2 regions of the Mesorhizobium sp. M7A.F.Ca.US.010.02.1.1 genome follow, and region 2 is predicted to be linked to the other one. Evidence: predicted binding sites of a transcription regulator. Region 2 holds the regulator's gene; the other holds the start of a gene.

Region 1 (8,054 bases), on a different contig from region 2:
TCTTCGAGGTCTTCCGGTGAAATGGGCTTGTTGTGCGAAATGTCGAAGCGCAGACGCTCCGGCGCCACCAGCGAGCCCTTCTGCGCGACATGGCTGCCCAGCACCTCGCGCAGAGCCTCATGGATCAAATGCGTCGCGGAATGGTTGGCGCGCAACCTGGAGCGGCGCGCATGATCTACCTTCAGTTCGACGGCGGCGCCCGTCTTGACCGTGCCGCTGGCAACCTTGCCGATATGCACGAACAGCCCGTCGGCCTTCTTCTGCGTGTCGGAAACCTCGATCGAGAACCCTTCGCCGGAGATGACACCGGTGTCACCCATCTGGCCGCCGGACTCGGCATAGAACGGCGTCTGGTTGACGACGATCGCCACCGCGTCGCCCTTGCCGGCGCTGTCGACGGTCTTGCCGTCCCTGACCAGCGCCTGGATGATGCCTTCGGCAGCTTCAGTCTCATATCCGAGGAACTCGGTGGCGCCGGCCTTCTCGCGCACGGAGAACCAGATGGTCTCGGTCGCCGCGTCGCCGGACCCGGCCCAGTGCTTGCGCGCCTCGGCCTTCTGCTGCTCCATCGCATTGGTGAAGCCGGCAAGATCGACCGAGATGCTGCGCTGGCGCAGCGCGTCCTGTGTCAAATCGAGCGGGAAGCCATAGGTGTCGTAGAGCTTGAAGGCCGTCTCGCCATCCAGCATGTCGCCGGCATGAAGCGTTTCGGTCGCCTCCGAAAGCAGGCCGAGGCCGCGCACCAGCGTCTTGCGAAACCTGGTCTCCTCGAGCTTCAGCGTCTCGGTGATCAACTGTTCGCCGCGCAGCAGTTCCGGATAGGCCTGACCCATTTCGCGCACCAGCGCCGGCACCAGCTTCCACATCAGCGGTTCGTTGGCACCGAGCAACTGCGCATGACGCATGGCGCGGCGCATGATGCGGCGCAGGACATAGCCACGGCCTTCGTTCGAAGGCAGCACGCCATCGGCGACCAGGAAGGAGGACGAGCGCAGATGATCGGCAATGACCCGGTAGGACGCGACAGTCTCCTTGTCGGGACCATGCCCGATCGCGGACGAGGCCGCGTCGATCAGGTGACGGAACAGATCGGTCTCGAAGACGCTTTCCACCCCTTGCAGGATGGACGCCATGCGCTCCAGGCCCATGCCGGTGTCGATCGAGGGGCGCGGCAGGTCGATCCGCTCCTCCTTCGTCACCTGTTCATACTGCATGAACACCAGGTTCCAGAATTCCAGGAAACGGTCGCCATCCTCCTCCGGGCTGCCGGGAGGGCCGCCCCAGATGTGTTCGCCGCGGTCGATGAAGATCTCCGAACACGGACCGCACGGGCCGGTGTCGCCCATCGCCCAGAAATTGTCCGATGTCGCGATGCGAATGATGCGGTCGTCGGAAAACCCGGCGATCTTCTTCCAGAAACCGGCCGCCTCGTCGTCCGTATGATAGACGGTGACCAGCAGCTTGTCCTTGTTCAGCCCGAACTCCCTGGTGATCAGGTTCCAGGCAAGCTCGATGGCGCGCTCCTTGAAGTAGTCGCCAAAGGAAAAATTGCCGAGCATCTCGAAGAAGGTCAGATGGCGCGCGGTGTAGCCGACATTGTCGAGGTCGTTGTGCTTGCCGCCGGCGCGCACGCTCTTCTGGGCGGTCGAAGCGCGCGAATAGGGCCGCTTCTCCAAACCGGTGAAGACATTCTTGAACTGCACCATGCCGGCGTTGGTGAACATCAGTGTCGGATCGTTGCGCGGCACCAGCGGGCTCGACGCGACGATCTCGTGACCCTCCTTGCGGAAGTAGTCGAGAAATGTCGACCGGATCTCGTTCACGCCACTCATGAATGCTGCCTTTTCGGAAGAGCCGCCGGCAAACCGGCGGAAATGGGCTCTGCGTTTTTAGAAGATTAGGACTTGGCCTTTTAGCCGCCGCGCCTCACCCTGTCCAGAAACACGGAATTGGTCCAATCCACGGCCTTTGCGGCCATTCGAACCGGGCCTGTTTTCGCCGCCAAACGCAAAACCGCCGGCACTGGGCCGGCGGTTTCGAAACGCAATAACGCGGAACTCAATTACATAAGCCTGAGATAATAGAACGCGATTATGGCCGAACTCCGGCCGGCATCGCGCACGAAGCTGTTACATGGCGCCGGATTCTTCCTCGAAACCGTCGTCTTCGCCGCGCTCAGGGCCGCCATTCTCGAGGAATTTCTCGGCGATCAGCCCGGCATTCTGCCTGATCGACAACTCGATCTCGCGTGCCGTGTCGGGATTGTCACGCAGGAACAGCTTGGCATTTTCGCGGCCCTGGCCGAGACGCTGCGAATTATAAGAAAACCAGGCGCCAGACTTCTCGACAATACCGGCCTTGACCCCGAGATCGACCAGTTCGCCGGTTTTGGACACGCCCTCACCAAACATGATGTCGAATTCGACCACCTTGAAGGGCGGCGCCAGCTTGTTCTTGACCACCTTGACGCGGGTCTGGTTGCCGACAACCTCGTCGCGGTCCTTGATCGAGCCGATGCGGCGGATGTCAAGACGCACCGAAGCGTAGAATTTCAGCGCGTTGCCGCCCGTCGTGGTCTCGGGCGAACCAAACATGACGCCGATCTTCATGCGGATCTGGTTGATGAAGATGACCATGGTGTTGGAGCGCGAGATCGACGCGGTCAGCTTGCGCAGCGCCTGGCTCATCAAGCGGGCCTGCAGGCCGGGCAGCGAATCGCCCATCTCACCTTCAATTTCGGCGCGTGGCGTCAGCGCCGCGACCGAATCGACCACCAGCACGTCGATGGCGCCGGAGCGCACCAGCGTGTCGCAGATTTCCAGCGCCTGCTCACCGGTGTCGGGCTGCGAGATCAGGAGGTTTTCGAGATCAACGCCAAGCTTGCGGGCATAGACCGGATCGAGCGCATGCTCGGCATCGACGAAGGCGCAGATGCCGCCCTTCTTCTGGGCTTCCGCAACGGTGTGCAGCGCCAACGTCGTCTTGCCCGAGCTTTCCGGCCCGTAGATCTCGATGATGCGGCCGCGCGGCAAGCCACCAACACCAAGCGCGATGTCTAGGCCAAGCGAGCCGGTCGGCACCGTTTCGATCTCGACGACCTGATCGTTGGCGCCGAGCCGCATGATCGAGCCCTTGCCGAAAGCCCGCTCGATCTGCGACAGCGCCGCATCCAGAGCCTTTGATTTGTCCACTGCCTTGTCCTCTACCAGCCGCAAAGAATTCTGAGCCATGATACATCACCCCTTGGTCGTCAATGAAGGCCGGACAATCCGTAATCCCTGCCTATTTGTACCTTTTTTGTTCTCATTTGGCAAGAGGGGTCAAATATCTGAAAAACAAACAATATCCGGATTTGTTCTTTTTTTGTCCAAGGATTCGATCAGGGATGCACCACACGTTGGGCCAGACGGCTCGGTTGTTTCGATCTGCAGAATCGCCGCCTTGCATGCGAAGCTCCGTTGCACAGCCTAGCGCTTGTGCGGCTGGAATAACAAAGGTCATATCGCCGGCATGCTGAAATCCGCGAAAATACTGGCCGTAGGCGGCGCCCATATCGACCGGCGCGGCCAGGTGTCCGGCGCTTACGTGCCGGCTGCCTCCAATCCCGGCACGATGCGCGAGGATGTCGGCGGCGGGGTCTTCAACGCTTTGCGCAGTGCGGTGCGGCGCGGCGTCTCCGCGTCGCTCATATCGGTTCGCGGCGGCGATGCCGCTGCCGACACCGTTTCGCGAGCCATTGCCGAGGCAGGCATTACCGACCTGTCGGCGGTCTTCCTCGACCGCACGACACCGAGCTACACGGCGCTGATCGACAGCGAAGGCGAGCTGATCGTCGGCTTTGCCGACATGGCGCTCTATGATTTGGCGTTTCCCAAGCAGATCAGGCGCTCCAAGGTGCGGGAGGTGATCGCTGCCGCCGATGCGATCCTGTGCGACGCCAACCTGCCCTCTTCGGCGCTGGAACGGCTGGTCGCGCTCGCCACGGGCAAGCCGGTTTTCGCCATTGCAATTTCGCCTGCCAAGGTAACGCGGCTGATACCGGTGCTGAAGGAGCTCTCGCTCGTCTTCATGAACCGGCGCGAGGCCATGGTGCTGGCCGGCGTCGCCGCGACTGCCACGGAGCGCGAGGTCGTCGACGGGTTGCGATGCAGCGGCCTCGTCAGCGGCGTGGTGACGGCGGGCAGCGAGCCCATGCTGGGCTTCGATGAAGCCGGCGCCTTCTCGATCCTGCCGCCGCCGCCAAGAAAGGTCGCTGACGTCACCGGGGCCGGCGATGCCCTGGCGGGCGCAACGGTCGCTGCTTTGCTGCGCGGACTGCCCCTGCGGTCAGCACTGCGCGAAGGCATTGCCGGGGCGACGCTTGCCATCGAAAGCGCCAACGCCGTTCCGGAGTTCACCGCGGCTGATTTCACTGAGGCATTGGCTCTTGTGCCGGATGCCAGGGAAGTGGCATGAGACCGGCAAATTCATAGTGCCACGATGTTGCCTGATGTCCCGACGGACGCGCTGCATTCCGGATTGGAGACCCTGATGACCCCTGAGACCGCCCGCCCCTTCATCGACATCCACGCGCCGGTGGCGCAGGCCCTGGCTGCCGGGCGGCCGGTGGTGGCGCTGGAAAGCACCATCATCACCCATGGCATGCCCTACCCCGACAATGGCGCCATGGCGGCCGATGTCGAAAAGATCATCACCGACGGCGGCGCCGTGCCGGCGACCATCGCCGTGGTTGGCGGCCGCATAAAGATCGGGCTTTCGGACGGCGAGCGCGAATCGCTGGCGATGACGGGCGACGCCATGAAACTGTCGCGCGCCGATCTCGGTTTTGCCGTGGCGCAAGGGCGCACCGGTGGCACCACGGTCGCCGCCACGATGATCGCGGCGCATATGGTCGGCATAAAAGTGTTCGCCACCGGCGGCATCGGCGGCGTGCACAAGGGCGCCGAAAAGAGTTTTGACATTTCCGCCGATCTCGACGAGCTGGCGCGCACCCCGGTCATCGTCGTCTCGGCCGGCGCCAAGGCGATCCTCGACATCGAAAAGACGCTGGAGGTGCTGGAAACACGCGGCGTGCCGGTGATCGGCCATGGCTGCGAGACGATGCCAGCCTTCTGGTCGCGACATTCGCCATTCCGCGCGCCGCTGACCTTGCACGAGCCGGAAGAGATCGCGCATTTCTACCAGACGAGGGCAGCGCTGGGGCTCGCCGGCGGCATGCTGATTGCCAATCCGGTGCCGGAAAACCATGAAATCCCGGCTGAGGAGATGGCGGGCTATATCGACGCCGCGCAGAAGGCCGCAGAAGCGCTCAACGTGACCGGCAAGGCGGTGACACCGTTCTTGCTGTCGAAAATCCTCGAACTGACCGGCGGCCGGAGCCTCAAGACCAACATCGCGCTGGTGGAAAACAACGCGCGGCTGGCGGCACGGATTGCGAAGGCGTTGTAGGCCAACGTCGGCGGGACAGCACCCCCCTCTGTCCTGCCGGACATCTCCCCCGCAAGGGGGGAGATCGAATGTCGTCAACGCCTCTGCCAATCTTCAACGTTGAAAAAAGCAGGCAGACGGTGAAACCGCCAATCTCCCCCCTTGCGGGGGAGATGGCCGGCAGGCCAGAGGGGGGTGGTGTCCCTCGACCGTCCCAAGGCTGGCATCACTTCCCCGCCCGCCGTCCAGCCGCATACGCCCGCCGTACCCAGGCCGCCATCTCGTCGGGATCATCGAAAGCGCTGTCGGGAACGCCCCAGTAGGGCATGGCGACCAGCTTGCCGTGGCGCGAGCCGGTATAGGTCCATTGCGTGCAGCCGGCGGCCTCGAACTCGGGCGCGCTTTGCTCGTCGGCCTTCAGCATCAACTCACCGCGCAGCACGATGGCGACGATGACACCGTCGAAATAGATGCCCTTGCCGCCGAACAGTTTGCGGATGCTGACAGGGCCGAGGCCCTCGAACAGTTCGGCGATGCGTTCATTGTCCATGCCGCGATCATGTCACCGGCGTTTGGCCTTGTCATCGCCGCAACCAAAATCATGCTGACAGGTTGTGTGAGGTCGATCGGAGTTTCCCGCCATGCCCGTCCTGCTCAAAGGGTCCTGCCGCTGCAATGCCGTGCGTTTCGAGGTGGAGAGCCACACGCCGGCGCCATTCATGCTGTGCTACTGCTCGATCTGCCGCAAGCAGCAGGGCGGCGGCGGGTTTGCCATCAATCTCGGTGCGGACAACGAAACACTGAACATCAGGGGCAAGCGCAGCCTCGGCGTCTTTCGGGCGGAGATCGAGGATGACGAGCATCCGCATTGCGAAATCTCGAGCGGCGAGCGCAATTTCTGCAAGAAATGCGGGGCGGCCCTTTGGCTCTACGACCCGACATGGCCGGAACTGGTGCATCCCTTCGCCTCGGCGGTCGACAGCGATTTACCCATTCCGCCAAGCAAGGTGCACCTGATGCTGAAATACAAGGCGAACTGGGTGGAGCCGGAGGTTGGCAAGCATGACAAGGTCTTCGACGTCTATCCCGAGGAATCGATCGTCGACTGGCACAAGCGGACGGGCATGTGGGTGGATTAGCCTTCTTCGTCCCGTTTACGGGGCGAAGGAAGATCAGGCCGAGGCGCGTGCTTCTGCCAGCGCCTTCAGGTCGGCCGGCTTGAGTTCGACGGATTCGCCGCAACCGCAAGCCGAACTCTGGTTCGGGTTGCGGAATGTGAAGCCGGTGCGAAGCGTCGTCTGCTCGAAATCCATCTCGGTCCCGAACAGGAATAGCGCTGCCTCGGGCGCCACATAGACATGCGCGCCATCGCGCTCGATATGGTCGTCCTTGGTGTTGGGCTCGGTCACCAGATCGACCGTATATTCCATGCCGGCGCAGCCGCCCTTCTTGATGCCGAGGCGGATGCCGTGCGCGTTGTCGCGGGTGGCGACGATCTCGCGCACCCGGTCGGCGGCCTTTTCGGTCATCGTGATGACGGCGAAGCGTCCCATTCTTTTTCCTTCCATTCCATGCAGGTTCAAGGCCTGCCGAATGATTCCTCACCTAAAATGGTGAAGTTTTATCCCTGGCGCAAGTGCACCAGCCTCTGTCGGGCTAGTACCAACCCACCGCCACCTGCGCCTCTTCCGACATGCGGTCGGCCGACCATGGCGGGTCGAAAGTCATGTTGACCTCGACGCCGGACACGCCTTCGACGGCGCCGACGGCATTCTCCACCCAGCCGGGCATTTCGCCGGCGACCGGGCAGCCCGGAGCGGTCAGCGTCATGTCGATCTTGACCGAGCGATTGTCCTCGATGTCGATCTTGTAGATCAGGCCGAGCTCGTAGATATCGGCTGGGATTTCCGGATCGTAGACGGTCTTCAGCGCCGAGACGATGTCGTCGGTCAGCCGCGCCAGCTCGTCGGCTGGAATGGCCGATCCCGAAACCAGCGCATTGGGCGCGGTTTCCGGAATGGTCTCGGCAGCGATGCTTGCATCATCCATGGTCGTCACCCAAAAAAATCATCATCCGAAGAATTTGCGCGCTTTTTCGAGCGCCTCGGCCAAAGCGTCGACTTCGGCCCTGGTATTATACATGCCGAACGATGCCCTGCATGTGGAGGTTACGCCGAACCGTTTCAACAGCGGCTGGGCGCAATGGGTGCCGGCGCGGACAGCAACGCCCTGCCTGTCGATCACCATCGACACGTCATGCGCATGAATGCCTTGCAGTTCAAACGAGATGATGGCGCCCTTGCCAGGCGCATCGCCGAAGATGCGCAGCGAATTGATGGCGCGCAGCCGCTCATGCGCGTAATTCTTGAGATCTTCCTCATGCGCGGCGATGCGCTCGCGGCCGATTTTTTCCATATAGTCGAGCGCAGCACCCAGCCCGATCGCCTGGACGATCGGCGGCGTGCCGGCTTCGAAACGGTGGGGCGGCTCGTTGTAGGTGACGATGTCTTCCGTCACCTCCTCGATCATCTCGCCGCCGCCCATGAAGGGCCGCATGCCCTGGAGAATGTCCTTCTTGCCGTAGAGCACGCCGATGCCCGAGGGGCCGTAGACCTTGTGGCCGGTGA
Region 2 (8,054 bases):
ACGTCGAAAATCACCGCAATGCGCGTATTCGCCACCGCATTTCAGGAGGTGCGTGCCAGATTGGGCCAAGGCCTAATGTTGCACTGCGAAACCCGCCTTTCAATGCCAATCTTCTTGGGCCAGTTTGCTCCTAATCGATTTGATCTGAGATGCGCGCCAGGCTTTCCTCGCGGCCGAGCACGGCGAGCACATCGAACACGCCCGGCGAGGTGCTTTTGCCGGTCAACGCAGCGCGCAAAGGCTGGGCCACCGCGCCGAGCTTGTGACTGCCGGCCGCTGCCACCTCGCGGATCGCCGCCTCCGCCGAGGCGGCTGTCCAGTCACCCGCATCACCCGCAAGCCCGTTCAAAGCTTCGTGAGCACTGCGCAGGATCTTGCGGGCATCGTCGGTAAGCAGAAGGGCCGCCTTGTCGTCGATCGGCAGGGGGCGCGTGGCGAACAGGAAGGCCGCGCCATCGACGAGCTCGACCAGTGTCTTGGCGCGCTCCTTCAGGCCCGGAAGCGCTGCCAGCAACTGCGCCTTGGTGCTGTCGTTCAGGCGCGCGGCGATCGCCGGGCCACCTTCGAGATAGGGCAGGGTGGCGATGAAGATGTCGAACAGTTCGGCATCGCTCATGCGGCGCATATGCGCGCCGTTGATCGCCTCCAGCTTGGCGAAGTCGAAGCGCGCCGCGCCCTTGTTGACATCGCCGATGTCGAACCACGAGATCATATCCTTGATCGACATGATCTCGTCGTCGCCATGGCTCCAGCCAAGGCGCGCCAGGTAGTTGAGCAGCGCCTCCGGCAGGTAACCCATGGCGCGATAGGCCTCGACGCCAAGCGCGCCGTGCCGCTTCGACAGCTTGGCGCCATCGGCGCCGTGGATCAGGGGGATATGCGACATGGACGGCACGTCCCAGCCCATGGCGTTGTAGATCACGGTCTGGCGAGCGGCATTGGTCAGATGATCGTCGCCGCGAATGATATGGGTGACGCCCATATCATGATCATCGACGACGACGGCATGCATGTAAGTGGGATTGCCGTCAGAACGCAGGATGATGAAGTCATCGAGATCTTTGTTGGGAAAGCGCACCTCGCCCTGGACACGGTCATGGACGATGGTCTCGCCTTCGGTCGGCGCCTTGATGCGGATGGCGCCCTTGACGCCTGCGGGCGCCTCAGAGGGGTCGCGGTCGCGCCAGCGGCCGTCATAGCGGGGCGGCAGCCCCTTGGCTCTGGCAGCCTCGCGCATGGCCTCCAGTTCGGCTGGCGTGGCATAGCAATAATAGGCCATGCCCATGCGCACGAGCTCCTCGGCCACCTCGCGGTGGCGCGGCGCACGCTCGAACTGTGACACCGGCTCGCCGTCCCAGCTCAGGCCAAGCCAGGAAAGCCCGTCGAGGATGGCAGCCGTCGCGGCTTCATTGGAGCGTTCACGGTCGGTGTCTTCGATGCGCAGCAGCATCGTGCCGCCAGTGTGCTTTGCATACAGCCAGTTGAACAGCGCCGTGCGCGCGCCGCCTATGTGCAGATAGCCGGTGGGCGAGGGGGCAAAACGGGTGACGACCTTGTCGGACATGGAACTCTCGGAAACCATCTGAAGCGGGTGCGGTTGCGCGGACTTTCGCGCGCCCGGCGTTCATGTAGCATAGGGTGTCGAGGGCGCAAGGGGCAGACCCGATGGCTGGACGAGGCTGGGGCTCGGATCAGGGCGAGGACGCTGCCATCGGCGTCAGCGAACGGTCCCTCTTTGCGCCTCTGCCATTGCCGTCGCCCCTCCTGCCGGATCCCGGCCAAGCGCCGTTACAAGCGCATGTCGCCGCCTCTGTTCCTGTTGCCGAAACCGGCAGGATCGTTCGCGTGCGCCGGCAAATCAGCCTGACATCACTGCCTCGCCTGCGCCACAGCGTGAACACGGCGGCGAGCCTGGAACTCGACCGGGGCGTGGCCTTCCTGCTGGTGCCGGTCTGCCTGGCGATCGGAGCGATCGGCTATTTTTCGCTGACGGCTGAACCCGACTTTGCGAGACCTGTCGCGGTTGTCATTCTGACGGGGATCTGTGCGCTGGTCTCGCGCTCATGGCCAAAGACCCATCTGTGTTTCATGGCGGCACTTTTGTGCGCCCTAGGACTGCTTGCTGCCAAGGTCGAGACGTGGCGTGCGGGCACACAAATGTTGGGCTCGGAAATTTCGACGCAAGTCACCGGCCGCGTCGTCTCGCTCGACCGGATGGAAACCGGCCGTATCCGGCTGACCATCGACGTGACATCGACCGCAAGACCGAAACTGCGCTATGCGCCGGAACGGGTGCGGCTTTCGGCACGCAAGATCCCGGCTGACGTGACCGCCGGCTCCCTCATCACCGGATATGCCAAGCTCTTGCCGCCGACCGGGCCGGTGCGGCCGGACAGCTATGACTTCTCCTTCGACAGCTATTTTGCCGGCATCGGCGGCAGCGGATTCTTTCTCGGCAATCCAAAGCTTGTCGTTAGCGACGATGGCGACATGCCGCTGTCGGCCCGAATTTCCTCTAGCGTGGAAAAAGCCCGTGAAGGCATCGCCGACCATATCAGGGCCAGCGTCGGCGGCGCCGAAGGCGAGATCGCCGCGGCGCTCATCGTCGGCGTGCGCGCCGGCATTCCCGATGAGATCAATGAGGCGATGCGACGTACCGGCATCTACCACATCATCTCCATTTCGGGACTGCATATGGCGCTGGTCGCGGGCACCATCATGGGATTGCTGCGCGGCGCCTTCGCCTTGTTTCCCGACTTTTCCGCGCGTCGCCCGGTCAAGAAGTATGCCGCTGCCGCCGCGCTGTTCTCGATCGCGGCCTATCTCATCATCTCTGGAGTCGTCGTTGCCGCCGAGCGCAGCTTCATCATGCTGGCGGTGATGCTGATTGCCGTGCTGTTCGATCGAGCAGCACTCACCATGCGCAATCTGGCGATCTCGGCGATCGCCGTCATCGTGGTGTCGCCGCATGAGGTGGTCGGCCCGAGTTTTCAGATGTCGTTCGCCGCGACCGCGGCTCTGGTCGGCGCCTATGCCGGCTGGGCGGATCACCGCGCGGGAAAAGCAAGACCGCCGCCGCCAAAGCGATCCGTGCCCGGTTTCCTGACGCGAAAATTCCTGCTGGCGGCAACCGGCCTTGCCATGACCTCGATCATCGCGGGAAGCGCGACGACGCTGTTTGCCATCTGGCATTTTCAGCGTGTCTCGCCGCTCAGCCTGTTTGCCAATCTCGCGGTAATGCCGATCGTCACCGTCGTCATGTTCCTGGCCGTCGCCAGCGCGCTGTTGATGCCTTTCGGATTGGATTGGCCGGCTCTCTACCTGATGGGTAAGGGCCTGACGATGATGATTGCCATATCAGGCTGGATCTCCGAGCGTTCGCCTGTCGATGGGGTCGGGCTGATTTCGCAGCAGTCGGTCCTGTTGGTGGCAATTGCCCTGGTCATCGCGACAATGGCGACAACTTGGCTGCGGCTCGCTGCTCTGCCATTCGCGCTGGCAGGCTTGCTGACCGTCTCGGATACGCGCACGCCGGATGTGCTAATCTCGGAAGACGCCCGGCTGGTGGCGTTGCCGATCGGTGGCGGCGAGCTTGCCGTCAGCCGGGAACGGCCGAACGAATTCACCGTCGACAACTGGAAACGCGCCCTGACATCAGAAACCATCGTCGTGCCAGAGGTGTTCGACAACAGCGATGGGCAATTCGATGTCGCGGATGCCGTTGATCTGCCGCTGGGATCGCCGTTCTATTGCTCCTCAGGCGTTTGCGTGGCCAGGCACATGTCCGGTGCGATCATTGCCTATGTCGAGGACCGCAAGGACGCCTGGAAAGCCTGCGGCTTCGCCGAGCTGATCGTCATCAATGACGCCACCGCGTATGACGCCTGTCACAATCCGCTGGTTCTCGTCATCACCAAGCGGCAACTGGCTCGCAAAGGCAGTGCCGCGGTCTTCTTCGATCGCCAATCGGCGACCACGCCGGCGACGATCAGCTTCGCGGTGGACAGCCCATATCGGCCCTGGCACACGCAACGCAAATACTCTCGTGAGGCAAGGGGGCTGGCACCCTTCAAGAAACCGGAGAAGCCAGCGGCCAACCCACAGCCGCCTCAGTAGCGGCGGATCAGGCCGACGAGCTTGCCTTGCACCTTGACCCTGTCCGGGCCGAAAATACGGGTTTCATAGGCCGGATTGGCGGCTTCGAGAGCAATCGAAGCGCCCTTGCGGCGGAACCGCTTCAGCGTCGCTTCCTCTTCATCGACCAGCGCCACGATGATCTCGCCTGGCTGGGCGGTGTCGGCGTTGCGGATTATGACGGTGTCGCCATCGAAGATGCCGGCCTCGATCATCGAGTCACCCTTGACCTCCAGCGCATAGTGGGCGCCGCCCATGATCATATCCGGCGGCACCGAGATCGAATGCGTCTGATGCTGGATGGCATCGATCGGCACACCGGCGGCGATACGGCCCATGACCGGGATCGACACGGCGGAGACCGCATCGTCATCATTGCCGGGCGAGGGCATCCGCGAAGGCGCCGGCTTGATCTGCCGGCCAAGGGCGCCACCCTGACCGAGACTGCCCTGGATGACGCTTGGCGAAAACTTCTTTGCCGCGTTGAGACCGGGCGCGATCGAGTCCGGCAATCGCAGCACTTCCAGCGCGCGTGCCCGGTTGGGCAACCGGCGAATAAAGCCGCGCTCCTCAAGTGCGGTGATCAGCCGATGAATCCCGGATTTGGAGGCAAGGTCAAGCGCCTCCTTCATCTCGTCGAAGGATGGCGGAATGCCGCTCTCCTTCAGGCGTTCATGGATGAACATCAGCAGTTCATGTTGCTTGCGCGTCAGCATGGCGGCCCCCAGGTTACCTGAAACCAGAATCGAAAAACAAACCCAGAACAAACCCTATCTGTTCCAGTTGTGTTCTGCAACCGTTTAAAGTTTAATGAATTTGTTAAGGCTGCTGAAATTATTTGGCGCTTGCCAGCGGGTCGCGATCAACAGGCGCTAGGCACGGCGATGCGCCTGCTCACATTGAAATTATTATGGTTAATGACCTGTGGCTCATCCTCGACCCAAGGCTTGGCATTATCAGTCTATCGACCTCCACAAAGGACGATATCAATCTTCGGGACGTTCGTTTGCCGTGAACGAAACGGAGCCAAAACGCCAACGTCTGTTGGCATTTGTGGCTGGAAATTCAGCCCTCCGTCATCTGCCAGGCAGTGAGGGCGGCGGCGGTGGATCGCGGGGATCGTTGCGTCAGGTAACGGCTTCCTTGACCGCGAAACGGCGGTCCTTCCATGCGCCCGTGCGCAGAATATCCTCCAGCACCTCAACCGCCAGCCACACATCCTTGTAGCCGACATAGAGCGGCGTGAAGCCGAAACGGATGGTCGATGGCGCACGAAAATCACCGATGACGCCGCGCTCGATCAGCGCCCGCATGATTTGATAGCCGTGATCGTGAAGGAACGACACCTGGCTGCCGCGCCTGGTCGCGTCGCGGGTGGTCTCCAGCGTGAGACCGTAGGCGCCGCACCTGGCTTCGACGAGCTGGATGAACAGTTCTGTCAACGCGACACTCTTCTTTCGCAATGCCGCCATGTCGACGTCATTCCAGATGGCAAGCGCGCCTTTGAGCGCCCGCATCGACAGGATCGGCTGAGTGCCGCACAAAAAGCGGCGGATGCCGGTGCCGGCAACATAACCCCGTTCGAAGGCAAAGGGCCGCGCATGGCCGCACCAGCCGCTGAGCGGCTGGCTGATATCGCCGTGGTGGCGCTGCGCGGCATAGATGAAGGCCGGTGCGCCCGGACCGCCGTTGAGGTACTTGTAGGTGCAGCCGATGGCGAAATCGGCATTTGCGTGATCGAGCTCGACGGGCAGGGCGCCGGCGGTGTGGCAAAGATCCCAGACGATCAGCGCTCCGGCCGCATGAGCTTTGCGCGTCAGCGCCGCCATGTCGCGCAGTTCACCCGATTTGTAATTGACGTGATTGACCAGCACCACCGCGACGTTTTCGTCGATCAGCTCTTCGATGGTCGGCGCGTCGACACCCGCGAGGCGCAGCAGGACGCCATCCCGGGTCGAGGCCACGCCTTCGGCGATGTACAGGTCGGTGGGAAAACTGTCACCTTCGGCGACGATGGCCGACCGGCCGGGCCGCATCTCCATCGCCGCGTGCAGCACCTTGTAGATGTTGGTCGATGTCGTGTCGCAGACAACGGTCTGGCCGGCCGCGGCTCCTATCAGGCGTCCGAGCTGGTCGCCGAGTTCGATTGGCATCTCGAACCATCCGGCCGTGTTCCAAGCTCGGATGAGATCCTGGGCCCATTCTTGGGTCGCCGCCTGCTGCAGCTCGCTGAAAACGGCATGAGACGCTGCCCCCAGTGAATTGCCGTCGAGATAGATCATCCCCTCCGGCAGAATGAAACGGTCGCGCATGGCCCGCAGCGGATCCGTGGCATCCATCGCTTCGACTGCGGCGAGATCAGGAATTCCACTCATGGTCGGTCAGTCCCCGGTTGTTCGCGAAGGGTTTTCCGCCACAGCGCGTCCCCTCGGTGTGCCTGTTTTCATTTCGACGTCAGAGCCGGGTGCGGACCGTCCACAGCTCCGGGAACAGCACGACCTCGAGCATTTTCTTCAGATACGAAGCACCCGACGTGCCGCCGGTGCCGCGTTTCAGGCCGATGATGCGCTCCACCGTGGTGACGTGGTTGAAGCGCCAGCGGCGGAAGTAGTCCTCGAAGTCGACCAGCTTCTCGGCCAGTTCGTAGAACATCCAGTAGCGCTGCGGATCGCGGTAGATGGTCTGCCAGGCGACCAGCACCTCTTCATTCTCGGTTCGCGTCTCACGCCAGTCCGTGCGCCTGGCATCGGCACCGATGTCGAATCCGTTGCGCGCCAAAAGCAGCAGAGCCTCGTCATAGAGCGACGGCTCGGCCAGGATCGCTTCCAGCTTCCCGCTCAGGTCGGGCCGATGCTTGTGCGGCCCGAGCATTGCCAGGTTTCGGTTGCCGGCCATGAACTCGATGGCGCGATACTGCCAGGACTGGAAACCCGAGGACTGGCCGAGCGCGTCGCGGAACTCGGTGTATTCGCTGGGCGTCATCGTCCGCAGCACGTCCCAGGCATTGTTCAGCTGCTCGAAGATGCGCGCAACGCGCGACAGCATCTTGAAGCTCGGCTCGAGCCGGTCGGCGCGGATGGAACGGATCGCGGCGCCAATCTCGTGCAGAGCAAGCTTCATCCAGAGCTCGGAGGTCTGATGCTGGATGATGAACAGCATCTCGTCATGCGCCGATGACAGCGGCGTCTGGGCCTCCAGCACTTTCTCCAGGTGCAGGTAGTCGCTGTAGGACATGCGCTCCTTGAACGACATCTGGGCGCCTTCGGACGCCGGATCGTACGGTTGGCTCAATTGATTTTCTCCGTGCGCAGCCGGAAGCGCTGGATCTTTCCGGTCTGGGTCTTGGGCAGAGCGGCGATGAATTTTACCGATCGCGGATATTTATAGGGCGCGATCGTTGCCTTGACATGGTCCTGCAGGCGCTTGGTGGTGAGGGCGTCGGGCGCGACGCCCTGCACCAGCACGACATGCGCCTCGACGATCTGGCCGCGTTCGGCGTCCTCTGCACCGATCACCGCGCATTCGGCGACGTCCGGATGCGCCAGCAGCGCCGCCTCGACCTCGGGACCGGCGATGTTGTAGCCGGCGCTGACGATCATGTCGTCGGAGCGTGCGGCGAAATGGAAGAAGCCGTCCTCGTCCTGCGTGAAGGTGTCGCCGGTGAGGTTCCAGCCGTCGCGCACATATTCCTTCTGCCTGTCATCGGCCATGTAGCGGCAGCCGGTCGGGCCGCGCACCGCCAGCCTGCCGGTCGTGCCGCGCGGCACCTCGCGCATCTCGTCATCGACGATGCGCGCCTCATAGCCGCCCACCGGCTTGCCGGTCGACGCAGGCCTCATGTCATCGAAGCGGTTGGAGATGAAGATGTGCAGCATTTCGGTGGCGCCGATGCCGTCGAGGATCGGCTTGCCGGTCTTTTT

Evidence for each region. Region 2 encodes LexA, which represses DNA repair genes until DNA is damaged. Its sites were predicted from a motif close to TGTTCNNNNTGTGTTCNG; they were not measured.
Region 1: recA (recombinase RecA) is a predicted target of LexA. The motif match lies at 3,288-3,305, and genes of this name have one in related genera.

Annotation. Positions count from the first base shown of each region.
Region 1 is NZ_RZRV01000006.1:13,087-21,140, reverse strand. Features, by position in the region: gene alaS (alanine--tRNA ligase) at 1-1,832, opposite strand, end outside; gene recA (recombinase RecA) at 2,130-3,230, opposite strand; gene EOA19_RS08210 (carbohydrate kinase family protein) at 3,511-4,455, shown strand; gene EOA19_RS08205 (pseudouridine-5'-phosphate glycosidase) at 4,531-5,448, shown strand; gene EOA19_RS08195 (TfoX/Sxy family protein) at 5,654-5,977, opposite strand; gene EOA19_RS08190 (GFA family protein) at 6,069-6,566, shown strand; gene sufA (Fe-S cluster assembly scaffold SufA) at 6,600-6,980, opposite strand; gene EOA19_RS08180 (SUF system Fe-S cluster assembly protein) at 7,084-7,476, opposite strand; gene EOA19_RS08175 (cysteine desulfurase) at 7,498-8,054, opposite strand, start outside.
Region 2 is NZ_RZRV01000008.1:172,882-180,935, forward strand. Features, by position in the region: gene gltX (glutamate--tRNA ligase) at 131-1,564, opposite strand; gene EOA19_RS11375 (ComEC/Rec2 family competence protein) at 1,666-4,116, shown strand; gene lexA (transcriptional repressor LexA) at 4,110-4,850, opposite strand; gene kynU (kynureninase) at 5,262-6,509, opposite strand; gene kynA (tryptophan 2,3-dioxygenase) at 6,589-7,425, opposite strand; gene EOA19_RS11395 (AMP-binding protein) at 7,422-8,054, opposite strand, start outside.